One region of the Serratia sp. Ae19-1 genome, then DNA from elsewhere that is predicted to be linked to it. Evidence: predicted binding sites of a transcription regulator. Region 1 holds the regulator's gene; the other holds the start of a gene.
What was found. Region 1 encodes CRP, which controls carbon source genes, mostly activating them, when cyclic AMP is high. Its sites were predicted from a motif close to ATGTGANNNNNNTCACAT; they were not measured.
Positions count from the first base shown of each region.

Region 1 (7,471 bases):
AGCGCTACCTGCTGGGGCAGTTGAAACAAAACGCCACCCGTAAGTTGTTGCACTACCCGGACACCCTGCCGCTCAAGCTGTCACAGCTTAACGGCCTGCGGCGCATCCGCGAATTCGACGACGCCATCACCTCGCGCATTCACGGCTTCAGCGACGCTATCGACTATTATCGCCGCTGCAGCGCCCTGCCGCTGTTGCCGGCTGTCCAGACGCCGCTGCTGATCATCCATGCGAAGGACGATCCCTTCATGACCCATGAGGTGATCCCCGACGTCGCCGGCCTGCCGCGCAATATCGAATACCAGTTGACCGAGTACGGCGGCCACGTCGGCTTCGTCGGCGGCACGCTGAAAAAACCGCACATGTGGCTGGAGCATCGCATTCCGGCCTGGCTTTCCCCTTATCTGGACATCCCGACGTGATCATTCCCTGGCAAGAGCTGACAACCGATACCCTGAATAGCCTGATCGAATCCTTTGTACTGCGCGAAGGCACCGATTATGGCGAGCACGAGCGCTCGCTGGAGCAGAAGGTGGAGGACGTGCGCCGCCAGCTGAAAAACGGCGACGTGGTGCTGGTGTGGTCGGAACTGCACGAGAGCGTCAACATCATGCCGCGCGGCCAGTTCCGCGCCGGGCAGGAAGAAATTTAGTGGCGCTCGGTTCTATGACTGACGGAAAAAATCAGGTAACAATGGGGCATTGCAAACCAGCGCGCACCATTTTTTCCTGACATAGAGAGCGTCAACAAGAGCCACAATAATCCCCTGACGCCGGCGCATTCAACACGGAGTGACAACCACCATGTCTGCCAAACATCCCGTTATCGCGGTGACCGGTTCCAGCGGCGCCGGCACCACCACCACCAGCGTGGCGTTCCGCAAAATCTTCCAGCAGCTCAACATTCGCGCCGCCGAGCTGGAGGGCGACAGTTTCCACCGCTATACCCGGCCGGAGATGGACGCGGCGATCCGCAAGGCGCGCGATCTGGGCAGACACATCAGCTATTTCGGCCCCGAGGCCAACGACTTCGGCCTGCTGCAGCAAAGCTTTATCGACTACGGCAAGAACGGCACCGGCCGTTCGCGCAAGTACCTGCACACCTACGACGAAGCGGTGCCATACAATCAGGTGCCGGGCACCTTCACCCCGTGGGAGCCGCTGCCGGCGCCGACCGACGTGCTGTTCTACGAGGGGCTGCACGGCGGCGTGGTCACCGAGCACCATGACGTGGCCAAACATGTCGATCTGCTGGTCGGCGTGGTGCCGATCGTCAACCTGGAATGGATCCAGAAGCTGATCCGCGATACCGGCGAGCGCGGCCACTCCCGCGAAGCGGTAATGGATTCGGTGGTGCGTTCGATGGAAGACTACATCAACTACATCACGCCGCAGTTCTCGCGCACCCACATCAACTTCCAGCGCGTGCCGACGGTGGACACCTCCAACCCGTTCGCCGCCAAGGCCATTCCGTCACTGGATGAAAGCTTCGTGGTGATCCACTTCCGCGGGCTGGATCAGATAGACTTCCCCTATTTGCTGGCGATGCTGCAAGGATCGTTTATTTCGCACATCAATACGCTGGTGGTGCCGGGCGGCAAGATGGGGTTGGCGATGGAGCTGATCATGGCGCCGCTGGTGCAGCGGCTGCTGGAAGGCAAGAAGATCGAATAAGCGCGTTGAGCGCGGCGGCTGGCCGCGCTCCGTCTCGATTACGCCGGCTGGCGGATCTCGAAGCTGTGGGTCACCGTAGCGGCTTTGTTGAGCATCAGCGCCACCGAGCAGTATTTCTCCGCCGACAGGTTCACCGCACGCTCTACGATCTTGTCGGTCAGATCCTGACCGGTGACGATGAAGTGCAGGTTGATATGGGTGAACAGCCGCGGGGCTTCTTCGCGGCGCTCGGAGGTCAGCTTCACCTCGCAATCGCGCACGTCATTGCGCCCTTTTTGCAGGATGGACACCACGTCGATCGCGCTGCAGCCGCCTACCGACATCAGCACCATCTCCATCGGGCTGGGCGCTTTATCGCCGGCGTTGCCGTCCATCAGTACCTGATGGCCGGAGGCCGATTCACCCAAAAACGTTAACCCTTCCACCCATTTAACTCTTGCCTGCATTCTGGTCACTCCGGTTGATTTCTTAAAATCAGAGTACGCTTTCGCATAGAAACAGGCAACGTAACCTGATGCTAATCATGCTGAAGCGAGACAACACGAGACACCCGCCTTACTCTGTGCTACAAACAGAGCCGCAATAAATCTTTCCGGGACACTGCATTTCAGGGAAACGCCCAGAGAAAGGCTCCTTTACCGGTATGTTAACAGAATGTAGCTTGCAGCGCTTACGGCAAGTTAATATGCTAGAGCGACAGCGTATTTTTATGACACGCCTCAAAACTTGCCGGTAGCCCTCGCTCATAACAGCGGCTACAGGCGGGTTTTACAGGGAACTCTGACCCCTGTGACACAAGGCAGCGATAACAACAGAGGATAACAGCGAATGGTTCTCGGCAAACCGCAAACAGACCCTACTCTCGAATGGTTCCTGTCTCATTGCCATATCCACAAATATCCATCGAAGAGTACGCTGATTCACCAAGGTGAAAAGGCCGAAACGCTTTACTACATCGTGAAAGGCTCCGTCGCGGTGCTGATCAAGGATGAAGAAGGTAAAGAGATGATCTTGTCCTACCTCAACCAGGGGGATTTCATCGGCGAGCTCGGATTGTTCGAAGAGGGCCAGGAGCGCAGCGCCTGGGTTCGCGCGAAAACCGCCTGTGAAGTGGCCGAAATTTCCTACAAGAAATTCCGCCAGCTGATCCAGGTGAACCCGGACATCCTGATGCGTCTGTCCGCCCAAATGGCGAGCCGCCTGCAGGTCACTTCCGAAAAAGTGGGCAACCTCGCCTTCCTGGACGTTACCGGCCGCATCGCGCAAACCTTGCTGAATCTGGCGAAGCAACCCGACGCCATGACTCACCCGGACGGCATGCAGATCAAAATCACCCGTCAGGAAATCGGCCAGATCGTCGGCTGCTCGCGCGAAACCGTTGGCCGTATTCTGAAAATGCTGGAAGACCAAAATCTGATTTCCGCCCACGGCAAAACCATTGTCGTCTACGGCACCCGTTAATCCCTGAAAAAACGGCGCAATCTGCGCCGTTTTTTATCTGCTCGCTGCCATGTGGCGTCGTCTGATCTACCACCCGGAAGTCAATTACGCACTGCGACAAACGCTGGTGTTGTGCTTGCCGGTGCTGTTCGGCCTGCTGATCGGCCAACTGCAGCTCGGCCTGATGTTCTCTCTGGTGCCCGCCTGCTGCAATATCGCCGGTCTCGACACGCCGCATAAGCGCTTCTTTAAACGGCTGATCGTCGGCGGTGCGCTGTTCGCCCTCAGCAGCCTGCTGCTGCAACAGGCCCTGCTGTGGCATCTGCCGCTGCCGGCACTGATGCTGGGTCTGGCGCTGTTGCTCGGCGTCACTGGCGAAATCAGCCCGCTGCACGCCCGGCTGTTGCCGGCGGCGCTGGTGGCCGCCATCTTCGCTCTCAGCATGGCCGGCACGGTACCAATCTGGCAGGCGCCGTTGTTGTACGTCATCGGCACCGCCTGGTACGGCTTATTCACCTGGTTCTGGTTCAAACTGTGGAAAGAGCAGCCAATGCGCGAGACGTTGAGCCAGCTTTATCTGGAACTGGCGGACTACTTCGAAGCCAAGTATTCGCTGCTGACCCAACACACCGACCCGCAAACCGCGCTGCCGCCGCTGCTGGTGCGCCAGCAAAAGGTGATGGATCTGATCAGCCTACTGTACCAACAGCTTAATTTCCTGCCGCACGCCAACAACCTCGATCAAAAGCGCCTGCAGCGCGCCTTTCAGGTGGCGATGGACCTGCAGGAGCACATCACCGTCAGCCTGCATCTGCCGGAAGAAGTGCAGAAGCTGATGGAGCAGAGCCAGGCCGAAGCAATCATTCGCCGCAACGCCCAGGTGATCGCCGGCCGGCTGCGCGTGGTGGCGCACGATATTCTCTACCATCAACATTCGAAGCGCTTTTCCATGACGCACGAGCTGGCAGCGCTGGAAAAAATGGCGGCGCAGCATCCCGACAACCCGGTCGGCCAGTTTTGCTACTACCATTTCAGCCGCATCGCCCGCCTGCTGCGCACCCAGCACCCGCTGTACCGCCGCGATTTGATGCCCAGCCAGCACCGCCTGCCGTTTTGGCCGGCGTTGGCCAGCTACCTGTCGTTCAAATCCACCGCCCTGCGCAATGCCGCGCGGCTGGGGGTAACGCTGGCGGTCGGCAGCAGCCTGGGGGCGGTATTCAACCTGCCGAAGCCTTACTGGATCCTGCTCACCATCATGCTGGTGAGTCAAAACGGCTATAACGCCACCCGGGTGCGCATTCAGCACCGTGCGCTGGGCACGATCGCCGGCCTGTTGCTGGCGGCGGGTCTGCTGCAGCTGCAGTTACCGGAAGGGGAAACGCTGAGCATCATGCTGGTGATCACCCTGCTGGCCTACCTGGTTTCGCGCAAGAACTACGGGCTGTCGGTGATCGGCTTTACGGTCACGGCGGTTTACACCCTGCAGCTGCTGGCGCTGAACGGCTCGCATTTTCTGGTGCCGCGCCTGATCGATACGCTGATCGGCTGCGTGCTGGCGTTCGGCGGCACCATTTGGCTGTGGCCGCAGTGGCAAAGCGGGCTGCTGCGCAAAAATGCCCATCAGGCGCTGGAGAACGATCAGGCCGCGCTGCGGCTGATGCTGAAGCAACCCGAGCCGGACGCCGCCTCGCTGGCCTACGCCCGCATGCAGGTCAACCAGGCGCACAATGCGCTGTTCACCGCGCTCAATCAGGCGATGCAGGAACCGGGATTCGCCTCGAACTATCTGGCTGACATGCGGCTGTGGGTCACTCACAGCCAGTTCATCGTCGAGCACCTGAACGCCATGACCATTCTGGCGCGCGAGCACTACATGCTGACGCCGAAGCTGGCGGAAGAGTATCTGCAAACCTGTGAAATCGCGCTGCAAAGCTGCCAGCAGCGGCTGGAATACGATGGCCCGAGCAGCGACAACAGCGGCATCATGCAGCCGCCGGACCTGCATCCGGACATGCCCGTCACCGAGATGGAGCGCCATCTGCGGCGCATCCTGTCGCACCTGAGCGTGATGCATACCATTTCGTCGCTGGCCTGGCGCCAGCGCCCGCACCACGGCATCTGGCTCAAACGCAAACTGCGCGATCAATAAGGGCGCGGCATGCCGCGCCCCGTTAATCGCCGCACGGGCTTCAGGCGTTGATCACGTCCTGCACCGCCAGCTCGAACAGCGCCATGCCGGCTTCGATATCCTGCAGCTCCACCACCAGCGACGGCGCAAAACGAATCACGTTCGGCCCGGCGTTGAGGATCATCAGCCCACGCGCAGCGGCGGCGGTGAGGAAGTCACGCGCTCTGCCGTGATAATGCGGCGTCAGCTCAGCGCCAATCAGCAACCCCATACCGCGAATGGCGGTGAAAATACCGTATTTATCGCCGATATTCTGCAAAGCCTGCACATACAGCGCATGGCGCTGCTCAATGCCGCTCAACACCTCCGGCGTATTGATCACATCCAGCGCCGCCTCCGCCACCGCGCAGGCCAGCGGGTTGCCGCCGTAGGTAGTGCCGTGAGTGCCCACCTGCATCACCGACGCGATCTCTTCGGTGGTCAGCATGGCGCTGACCGGGAAACCGCCGCCCAGCGCCTTGGCGGTGGTGAGAATGTCCGGCGTCACGCCATAATGCATATAGGCGAACAGCTTGCCGCTGCGCCCCATGCCGCTCTGCACTTCGTCGAACACCAGCAGCGCCTGATGTTGGTCGCACAGCTCGCGCACGCCTTTGAGGAAGCCGGCGTCGACCGGCGTAATGCCGCCCTCACCCTGAATCGGCTCCATCACCACCGCGCAGGTATGGTCGTCCATCACCGCTTTCACCGCCGCCAGATCGTTAAACGGCACGTGCACAATGTCGGCCGGCTTCGGCCCGAACCCGTCGGAGTATTTAGCCTGCCCGCCCACCGAAACGGTGAACAGCGTGCGGCCGTGAAACGCGTTATAGAAGGCGATGATTTTGGTTTTGTATGGGCTGTGGCGGGTGATGGCGTAATGGCGCGCCAGCTTGAACGCCGCCTCGTTGGCCTCCGCGCCGGAGTTGGCGAAGAACACCCGATCGGCGAAGGTGGCGTCGATCAGTTTACTCGCCAGACGCAGCGCCGGTTCATTGGTGAAGACGTTGCTGGTATGCCACAGGGTTTCCCCCTGACGTTTGAGCGCGTCGACCAGCGCCGGGTGACAATGTCCCAGCGCCGTTACCGCGATGCCGCCGGAAAAATCGATGTACTCTTTTCCCTGCTGATCCCAGACCCGGCTGCCTTTGCCGCGCACCGGCACGAACTGGGCAGGTGCATAAACAGGCAGGATAACCTGGTCAAAGGTGCTGCGGCTCACTGCGAATTTGTCAGTCATTTTCGGCTCCACCCCGAAGGTTTTTCAGCGCTATTTCGATGTCAGATTGAAAACATAATCACGAAATATGCATAAAAAACCAATCAAGCGCAAACGCAAAACGCCCGACGAGCGAAAAAAACGCATCGGGATTAACGGTTGAGGAAGTTATCCAGCAGCTGATGGCCCTGCTCGCTGAGCACGCTTTCCGGATGGAACTGCACGCCTTCCAACGCCAAAGCGCGGTGGCGGATGCCCATGATCTCGTCGCGCACGCCGTCGCGCTCGCTCCAGGCGGTCACTTCAAAACAGTCCGGCAGCGTCTCGGCTTTCAGCACCAGCGAGTGGTAACGGGTCACGGTCAATGGATCGCTCAGGCCGCGAAACACGCCGACGCCCAGGTGACGAATGGCCGAGGTTTTGCCGTGCATCACCGCACGGGCGCGCACCACCTCGGCGCCGAACGCCTGCCCCAGCGCCTGATGCCCCAGGCACACGCCGAGGATCGGCAGTTTGTCGGCGAAATGTCGAATGGCGGCCAGCGAGATACCCGCTTCGTTCGGGGTACAGGGGCCAGGGGAAATCACCAGATGCTGCGGCGCCAGCCGCTCGATATCGGCCAGCTGCAGCTCATCGTTGCGCTTCACCAGCACCTCGGCGCCCAATTCGCAGAAGTACTGGTAAAGGTTATAGGTAAAGGAGTCGTAGTTATCGATCAGCAGCAGCATGTTAGGTCCGGCAGAGAAAAATGCCGCCACAGTTTACTGATTTAACCCGCCGCTGCCGACGATAATTTCCGCTTACTTTTTACGGCCGCCGGTGATCGACCCCAGCACGCCGCGCAGGATCTGGCGGCCGAGATCGCGCGCCATGCTCTTGGCGGCGGTCTGGACGATGCCGTCGCGCTTGCCGCCGCGCGGGCCGGTGGAACCGAACAGCAGCTCGTTCAGGCCGTCCATCAGGCCGCCGCCC
Region 1 is NZ_JBCHWD010000002.1:949,249-956,719, reverse strand. It holds gene AAIE04_RS09785 (hydrolase) at 1-422, shown strand, start outside; gene AAIE04_RS09780 (YheU family protein) at 419-652, shown strand; gene AAIE04_RS09775 (phosphoribulokinase) at 804-1,673, shown strand; gene AAIE04_RS09770 (OsmC family protein) at 1,712-2,119, opposite strand; gene crp (cAMP-activated global transcriptional regulator CRP) at 2,502-3,134, shown strand; gene AAIE04_RS09760 (YccS/YhfK family putative transporter) at 3,184-5,262, shown strand; gene argD (bifunctional acetylornithine/succinyldiaminopimelate transaminase) at 5,303-6,520, opposite strand; gene AAIE04_RS09750 (aminodeoxychorismate synthase component II) at 6,652-7,227, opposite strand; gene AAIE04_RS09745 (helicase HerA-like domain-containing protein) at 7,300-7,471, opposite strand, start outside.

Region 2 (7,471 bases), on a different contig from region 1:
ACGAGAAAACCCTTGATACGTTGGGCGTGCACACCGACGGCGTGGCGACCTCGCCGCTGGCCGACATCGCGGTCACCAAGGCGCTGCCGCAGGAGTTCTCGCAGATGATGCAGCTGAACATCGAAAACGGGTATAAGAACTTCCTCGATCTGGTCGCCAAATCGCGCAAGATGACCCCGCAACAGGTTGACCAAATCGCGCAAGGCCACGTGTGGCTCGGCAGCGACGCCAAGGCCAACGGCCTGGTCGATCAGTTAGGTGATTTCGACGACGCGGTGAAGAAAGCCGCCGAGCTGGCGAAACTGCAACAGTGGCAGCTCGACTGGTTCGTCGACACCCCAAGCCTGAGCGATATGGTGCTCAGCCAGTTCGGCGTTTCCATTCACGGCATGCTGCCGGCGGCGATTCAGGCCATGCTGCCCGCCCCGCTGGCGTCGGTCGCCAACGCGGTGAAAGAACAGCCGGGCTTGTTCAATAACCTGAACGATCCGCAAAACCGCTATGCGATCTGCCTGACCTGCGGAGAAGTCCGCTAACAAATAATTCTGCAGCCCGGCCATCGCCGGGCTTTTTTTCTGCCGCCATGCCCCTATAATTCAGCCCATCTTATCTTTGTTAAAATCATGACCATGCAAAAGAAATCCATTTACGTCGCCTACACCGGCGGCACCATCGGCATGCAGCGTTCCGATCACGGCTATATCCCGGTTTCCGGCCACCTGCAGCGCCAGCTGGCGCTGATGCCCGAATTCCATCGGCCGGAGATGCCGGATTTCACCATTCATGAATATGCGCCGCTCATCGACTCTTCGGACATGACGCCGGAAGACTGGCAACACATCGCCGACGATATCAAACAGAACTACGACCGCTACGACGGCTTCGTGATCCTGCACGGCACCGACACCATGGCGTTCACCGCCTCGGCGCTCTCCTTTATGCTGGAGAACCTGGCCAAACCGGTGATCGTCACCGGTTCGCAAATTCCCCTAGCGGAACTGCGTTCCGATGGCCAAACCAATCTGCTGAACGCACTGTATCTGGCGGCCAACCATCCGGTGAATGAAGTCAGCCTGTTCTTCAACAACAAGCTGTTCCGCGGCAACCGCACCACCAAAGCGCACGCCGACGGCTTCGACGCCTTCGCTTCCCCCAATCTGCCGCCGCTGCTGGAAGCCGGCATCCATATTCGCCGCCAGCACGGCATCGACAGTCCGGCGTGTGACGGCGCGTTGCAAGTGCACGACATCACGCCGCAGCCGATCGGCGTGGTCACCATCTATCCGGGCATTTCCGGCGCGGTGGTGCGCAACTTCCTGCTGCAGCCGGTCAAAGCGCTGATCCTGCGCTCCTACGGCGTCGGCAACGCGCCGCAGAAAGCCGAGCTGATCGACGAGTTGCGCGCGGCGTCCGAACGCGGCATCGTGGTGGTCAACCTGACGCAGTGCATCTCCGGGCGCGTCAATATGGAAGGCTACGCCACCGGCAACGCGTTGGCGCACGCCGGAGTGATCAGCGGTTTCGACATGACGGTGGAGGCCGCACTGACCAAACTGCACTATCTGTTGAGTCAGCCGCTGACGCCGGAACAAATCCGCACGCTGATGCAGCAAGACCTGCGCGGTGAACTGAGCATCAACGGTTAATCCACTGACCTAGGGAGTGGCGATGAAAACGGCCTTGTTGTTGATCGATCTGCAAAACGATTTCTGCCCCGGCGGCGCGCTGGCGGTCACGGAGGGCGACGCCGTCATTCCGGTCGCCAACCGGGCGATCGCCGCCTGTTTGGCGCGCGGCGAGCCGGTGGTGGCCAGCCAGGACTGGCACCCGACCAATCACCGCAGCTTTGCGGTGAACTCCCATACGCAGGTCGGTACCCTCGGCGAGCTGGAAGGCCTGCCGCAGGTGTGGTGGCCGGTGCACTGCGTGCAAGGGAGCCACGGCGCCGATTTTCATCCCCAGTTGCAGCGGCAACACATCGATGCCGTTTTTCGCAAAGGACAGGATACGGATATCGACAGCTACAGCGCGTTCTTCGATAACGGCCACCGGGCGCAGACCGAACTGCACGATTGGCTGCAATCGCAGGGTGTCCGACAGTTGGCGATCATGGGCCTGGCGACCGATTACTGCGTGAAGTTCAGCGTGCTGGATGCGCTGGCTGCCGGCTATCCAACGCAAGTGATCGTCGACGGCTGCCGCGGCGTTAATCTGCAGCCGGGCGACAGCGAAAAGGCGCTGCAGGACATGGCGCACGCCGGCGCACAACTGGTTACCCTGTCACAGTTCCTCGCCAGCTAAATCCTCTCGGGTGCCATCGGCGCCCTTTTTGCGCGGCGGCGAAAATATCGACGCCGCTCACAATACCGCCCTTCTTCTCCGCCAGCCGCTTGTGACCGACAGACGCTTTTGCTGTTATGACTGCGACGCTTTTGACGTCAATCGGTTATACGCATCCGGGGCCCGCTGAGCCCGGCTTTATTGTGACCGCCGCTGGCGGTACGGTCGGCCTTGCCGACCCAAGGAGACAAACATGAAATTAACCCGAAAACTGCTGCCTTTGCTGGCAGCGGTGCAGTTGGCTATGGCCGGCGTCGGCTCGGCGCAGGCAGGCTATCTATCCGTCGGCTACTTCAACGGCGGTGGCGACGTCACCGCCGGCCCCGGCGGTGATATCGACAAACTGGACGTGACGCAAATCACCCACCTCAACTATTCGTTTGGCCTGATCTACAACGGTGAGAAGGATGAAACCAATGCGGCGTTGAAAGATCCCGCGCGCCGGCACCAGATCTACCTGTCGCCTAAAGTAACGGCCGATCTGCAACGGCTGCCGGTGTTGCGTAAACAGAACCCCGAGTTGAAAGTCCTGTTGTCGGTCGGCGGCTGGGGGGCTCGCGGCTTCTCCGGCGCAGCCGCCACCGCAGAAAACCGGGCGATATTCATCCGCTCCGCGCTACAGGTGATTGCACAGCATCAGTTGGATGGCATCGACCTGGACTGGGAATACCCGGTGAACGGCGCCTGGGGGCTGGTGGAAAGCCAGCCGGCAGACCGCGACAACTTCACCCTGCTGCTGAAAGAGCTTCACCAGGCACTGGGTAAAGGTAAACTACTGACCATCGCCGTCGGTGCCAACGTCAACAGCCCGCAGGAATGGGTCGATGTGAAAAGCATTGCCCCTTACCTCAACTACATCAATCTGATGACCTATGACATGGCTTACGGCACGCAGTACTTCAATGCCAACCTGTACGATTCAAAGCGCTGGCCAACCGTGGCCGCCGCCGACCGCTACAGCGCCGATTCCGTGGTAAAACATTATCTTGCCGCCGGATTAAAACCGGCGCAGATGAACCTCGGCATCGGTTTTTATGGCCGGGTGCCGAAACGAGCGACCGAAGCGGGCATCGACTGGGACAAGCCGGACGCCGCCAAACATCCGGTGACACAGCCTTATTTCAGTGCGCGAGAAACCGCTCTGTTCAACGCGCTGGGGCTGGATCTCAGCAAAGACACTTACTTTAAATACCACGACATCGTCAGCAAACTGCTCAACGATCCGCAGCGCCGTTTCCGCGAGCACTGGGATGACGACGCCAAAGTGCCTTATCTGACGCTGCAATCCGCCGCAGGCAAACCGCTGTTCGCTATCTCCTACGAGAACCCGCGTTCGGTGGCCATCAAAGCCGAATACATCAAAAGCCAGGGATTGGGCGGTGCGATGTTCTGGGAATACGGCGCGGACGACAACAACCGGCTGGCGCAACAGCTGGCGGAATCGCTTGGGGTTAAGGGAGAGAAACGGTAAATCGACGGGGCGATGGCGACATCGCCCCGCTTTAGGGACAGCTTACTGCGGTTTGAGTTTGACCAGCGGCTCGGCAACGAACTGCTGCTTCAGCTCTTGCTTGCTCTTCATCACGATCTGCCCGTCGGTGCCGATGCTCATGTGTTGCGGATCGACGTTGTTCATCGACTGCCACAGCATCACCGCCTGCAGGCTGTTTTCCTTCTGCTCAGGCGTGAGCGCCACGCCGTCCGGCCACTTGCCCAGCTCAACCGCCTGCACCAGGCGCTGGTATATCTCGGGCGTCATCGCCGCAATCATATCTTTCACGTCCATCAGAGCCCTTCCCACTTACGGATGAATAATTAGCTGAATCGATTTTGTTGGTTAAATTACCACTTAACCGGCCGTTTGGTCGCCATTCTCACCGTCGGTGAAGCTCAGCGAAGCGGAGTTGACGCAGTAACGCTCGCCGGTCGGCTGCGGGCCGTCGGGGAAAACGTGCCCCAGGTGCGCGTCGCAGTGGCCGCAGCGGATTTCAACACGATGCATATTATGAGAGTTATCATCGAGATAACGGATCGCATCGGCGGAAACCGGCTCATAAAAGCTCGGCCAGCCGCAGCCGGAATCGTATTTGGTTTCGGAATAGAACAGCGGCTGGTTACAACACAGACAATGGTACACGCCCTCACGCTTATTGTGCAGCAATTTGCCGCTGAACGGCGCTTCGGTGCCGCGCTGTTGCGTCACATAACGTTGGATTTCATTCAGTTCCGTGACCGGATGACCGGGGGTTGTCTCTTTAGCCATTTGTGCTTATCTCTGAATGTGGATAATGTCAACGAAAACAATGATTAATAATAACAAAAAATTAACACCACTGCAGGGTTTTTTGGCCTAAACTGTAGCCCATAAAGGCCACGTCACGATGATATGTGATAACGATCACACATCTTGCGCATGCTGACTTTATACTTGGCGGCTTGTCCCCATATACGGATAAGGCCGAGCGCAAATGGACTGTGCAATAAGCGTGCAAAACCACCCTTCCGGTTTGACTTGCCGCAAGAATTGACACGATTCCGCTTGACGCTGGGTAAGGTTTTTGTAATTTTACAACCAACCTTTTATTCACTAACAAATAGCTGGTGGAATATATGACTATCAAAGTAGGTATCAACGGTTTTGGCCGTATCGGTCGCATTGTTTTCCGTGCTGCTCAAGAGCGTTCTGACATCGAGATCGTTGCAATCAACGACCTGTTGGACGCAGAGTACATGGCTTACATGCTGAAGTATGACTCTACTCACGGCCGTTTCAACGGTACGGTAGAAGTTAAAGACGGCCACCTGGTTGTTAACGGCAAAACCATCCGTGTTACCGCAGAGAAAGACCCGGCTAACCTGAAGTGGAACGAAGTGGGCGTTGACGTGGTTGCTGAAGCGACCGGTATCTTCCTGACCGACGAAACCGCACGTAAACACATCACCGCTGGCGCTAAGAAAGTCGTTCTGACTGGCCCATCCAAAGATGCGACCCCAATGTTCGTGCGCGGCGCTAACTTTGACAAATATGCCGGCCAGGACATCGTGTCCAACGCCTCTTGCACCACCAACTGCCTGGCGCCACTGGCTAAAGTCATCAACGACAACTTCGGTATCGTTGAAGGCCTGATGACCACCGTTCACGCGACCACCGCTACTCAGAAAACCGTTGATGGCCCGTCCCACAAAGACTGGCGCGGCGGCCGCGGCGCATCCCAGAACATCATCCCTTCTTCTACCGGCGCAGCGAAAGCGGTTGGCGTGGTTCTGCCAGAGCTGAAAGGCAAACTGACCGGTATGGCGTTCCGCGTACCAACTCCTAACGTATCCGTTGTTGACCTGACCGTGCGTCTGGAAAAAGCGGCTACCTACGAAGAAATCAAGAAAGCCATCAAAGACGCCGCTGAAGGCTCGATGAAAGGCGTTCTGGGCTATGTTGAAGACGACGTGGTTTCCACCGACTTCAACGGCGAAGTGCTGACTTCCGTATTCGATGCCAAAGCCGGTATCGCACTGAACGACAACTTCGTGAAACTGGTTTCCTGGTACGACAACGAAACCGGTTATTCCAACAAGGTTCTGGATCTGATCGCTCACATCTCCAAGTAATGGCATGATGTTAAGCTGATAATAAGGGCGACATTTTTGTCGCCCTTTTTTATTTGTCTCTCCGGCAAACAATAAGGTAATGAAATGAACGAGAAAATTTTCACCCTGCCCGTTTCCGAACAGATTTCTCCTTACATCAGCCAACGTCAACTCGACGAGCTGGGTGTGGTTGTGGTGTCGCATCCGAAAGTGCGCGCAGCCGTCGCGCTGCAGGGCGCCCATTTGCTGGCCTGGCAGCCCAGCGGCGAGCAGCCGGTGATTTGGCTCAGCAGCAATACCCCTTTCGCTAAAGGCAAGGCCATCCGCGGCGGCGTGCCGATCTGCTGGCCGTGGTTCGGCCCAGCCGGACAACCTTCGCACGGTTTTGCCCGCAACCAGCCCTGGAGCCTGACGGCGCACGATGAAGATGACAACGGCGTCATCCTGACCTTTACGCTGAAAGACAACGAACAGACCCACAAACTGTGGCCGCACGCCTTCACGCTGATCGCCCGCTTCAAGCTGGGTGCAGAGTGCGAGATCGAACTGGAATCGCACGGCGATTATCAAGCCACTGCGGCGCTGCACAGCTACTTCCAGGTCGGCGACATCGATCGAGTCAGCGTAGCGGGCCTGGGCGAGCCGTATATCGATAAGGTGGCGGGCGGCGCCGAAGCGCGTCAGACCGGCGAAGTGACCTTCGTCGGCCAAACCGACCGCGTCTATACCCGCCCCGAGGCCTTCAGCCTGATCCGCGATCCGGCGCTCGCTCGCACCATCGAGGTTCACCACCACCATATGAGCGACGTTATCGCCTGGAACCCCGGCGTAGAGCTCTCTTGCAGCATGGGGGACATGCCGAACGACGGTTACAAGACCATGGTTTGCGTAGAGACCGGGCGCGTGAGCAAACCGCTGATCGCCGCCGGCGAACAACCTGCTCGATTGGGCGTCACCTTCCGCAGCCGCAAGAAGGCCTAATACACCGAGCGCGGCGGCGCACTACAGATGTGCAAAAGGGGCGCCAGCGCCCCTTTTTGATGCACGCGATGCACGATAATCGTGCGATGCATGATTAGAAGGTGTAGCTCACACCCGTCATCAACAAACCGGTGTAGGATTTATCCACCATCGGGCTGTCTTTCACTTCATCCGACAACTTCACATAGCGGCCGACGAAGAAGGCGTTCCAGCTCTTGTTGATCTGGTAATTGGCGCTCAGCTCGAGGTACGGCGCCCAGCTATCGCCCGGGGTGTAGCTATCAAGGCCGCTGCGGCGGGATTCATTGGCACTGACGCCGTAGTAATATTTGTTCTGGTTCTTGCTGTTCCACATCACGCCTACGCCCGGTACCAGCGTCAGCGCGTCCAGATCAAACTTGTACAGATAGGCCAAATCGCCCACCAGCCCGTTGCTGTTGTTCAGCGTGTCGCCGGTAAAGGTGGTGCGGAGGGTACCCCACTCGGCGTTGTGCGAATAGGCCAGGCCAGCCATCAGCGTGCCGCGGCGCTTGTCGAGACGCTTCATGCGATCGTCGTCGCTGTC
Region 2 is NZ_JBCHWD010000004.1:19,093-26,563, reverse strand. It holds gene sppA (signal peptide peptidase SppA) at 1-536, shown strand, start outside; gene ansA (asparaginase) at 630-1,646, shown strand; gene pncA (bifunctional nicotinamidase/pyrazinamidase) at 1,669-2,301, shown strand; gene chiD (chitinase ChiD) at 2,534-3,811, shown strand; gene AAIE04_RS12855 (YeaC family protein) at 3,854-4,126, opposite strand; gene msrB (peptide-methionine (R)-S-oxide reductase MsrB) at 4,190-4,603, opposite strand; gene gapA (glyceraldehyde-3-phosphate dehydrogenase) at 4,951-5,946, shown strand; gene AAIE04_RS12840 (D-hexose-6-phosphate mutarotase) at 6,031-6,906, shown strand; gene AAIE04_RS12835 (MipA/OmpV family protein) at 7,001-7,471, opposite strand, start outside.
Region 2: the regulator CRP is predicted to act here: its motif matches at 4,727-4,744, upstream of msrB (peptide-methionine (R)-S-oxide reductase MsrB).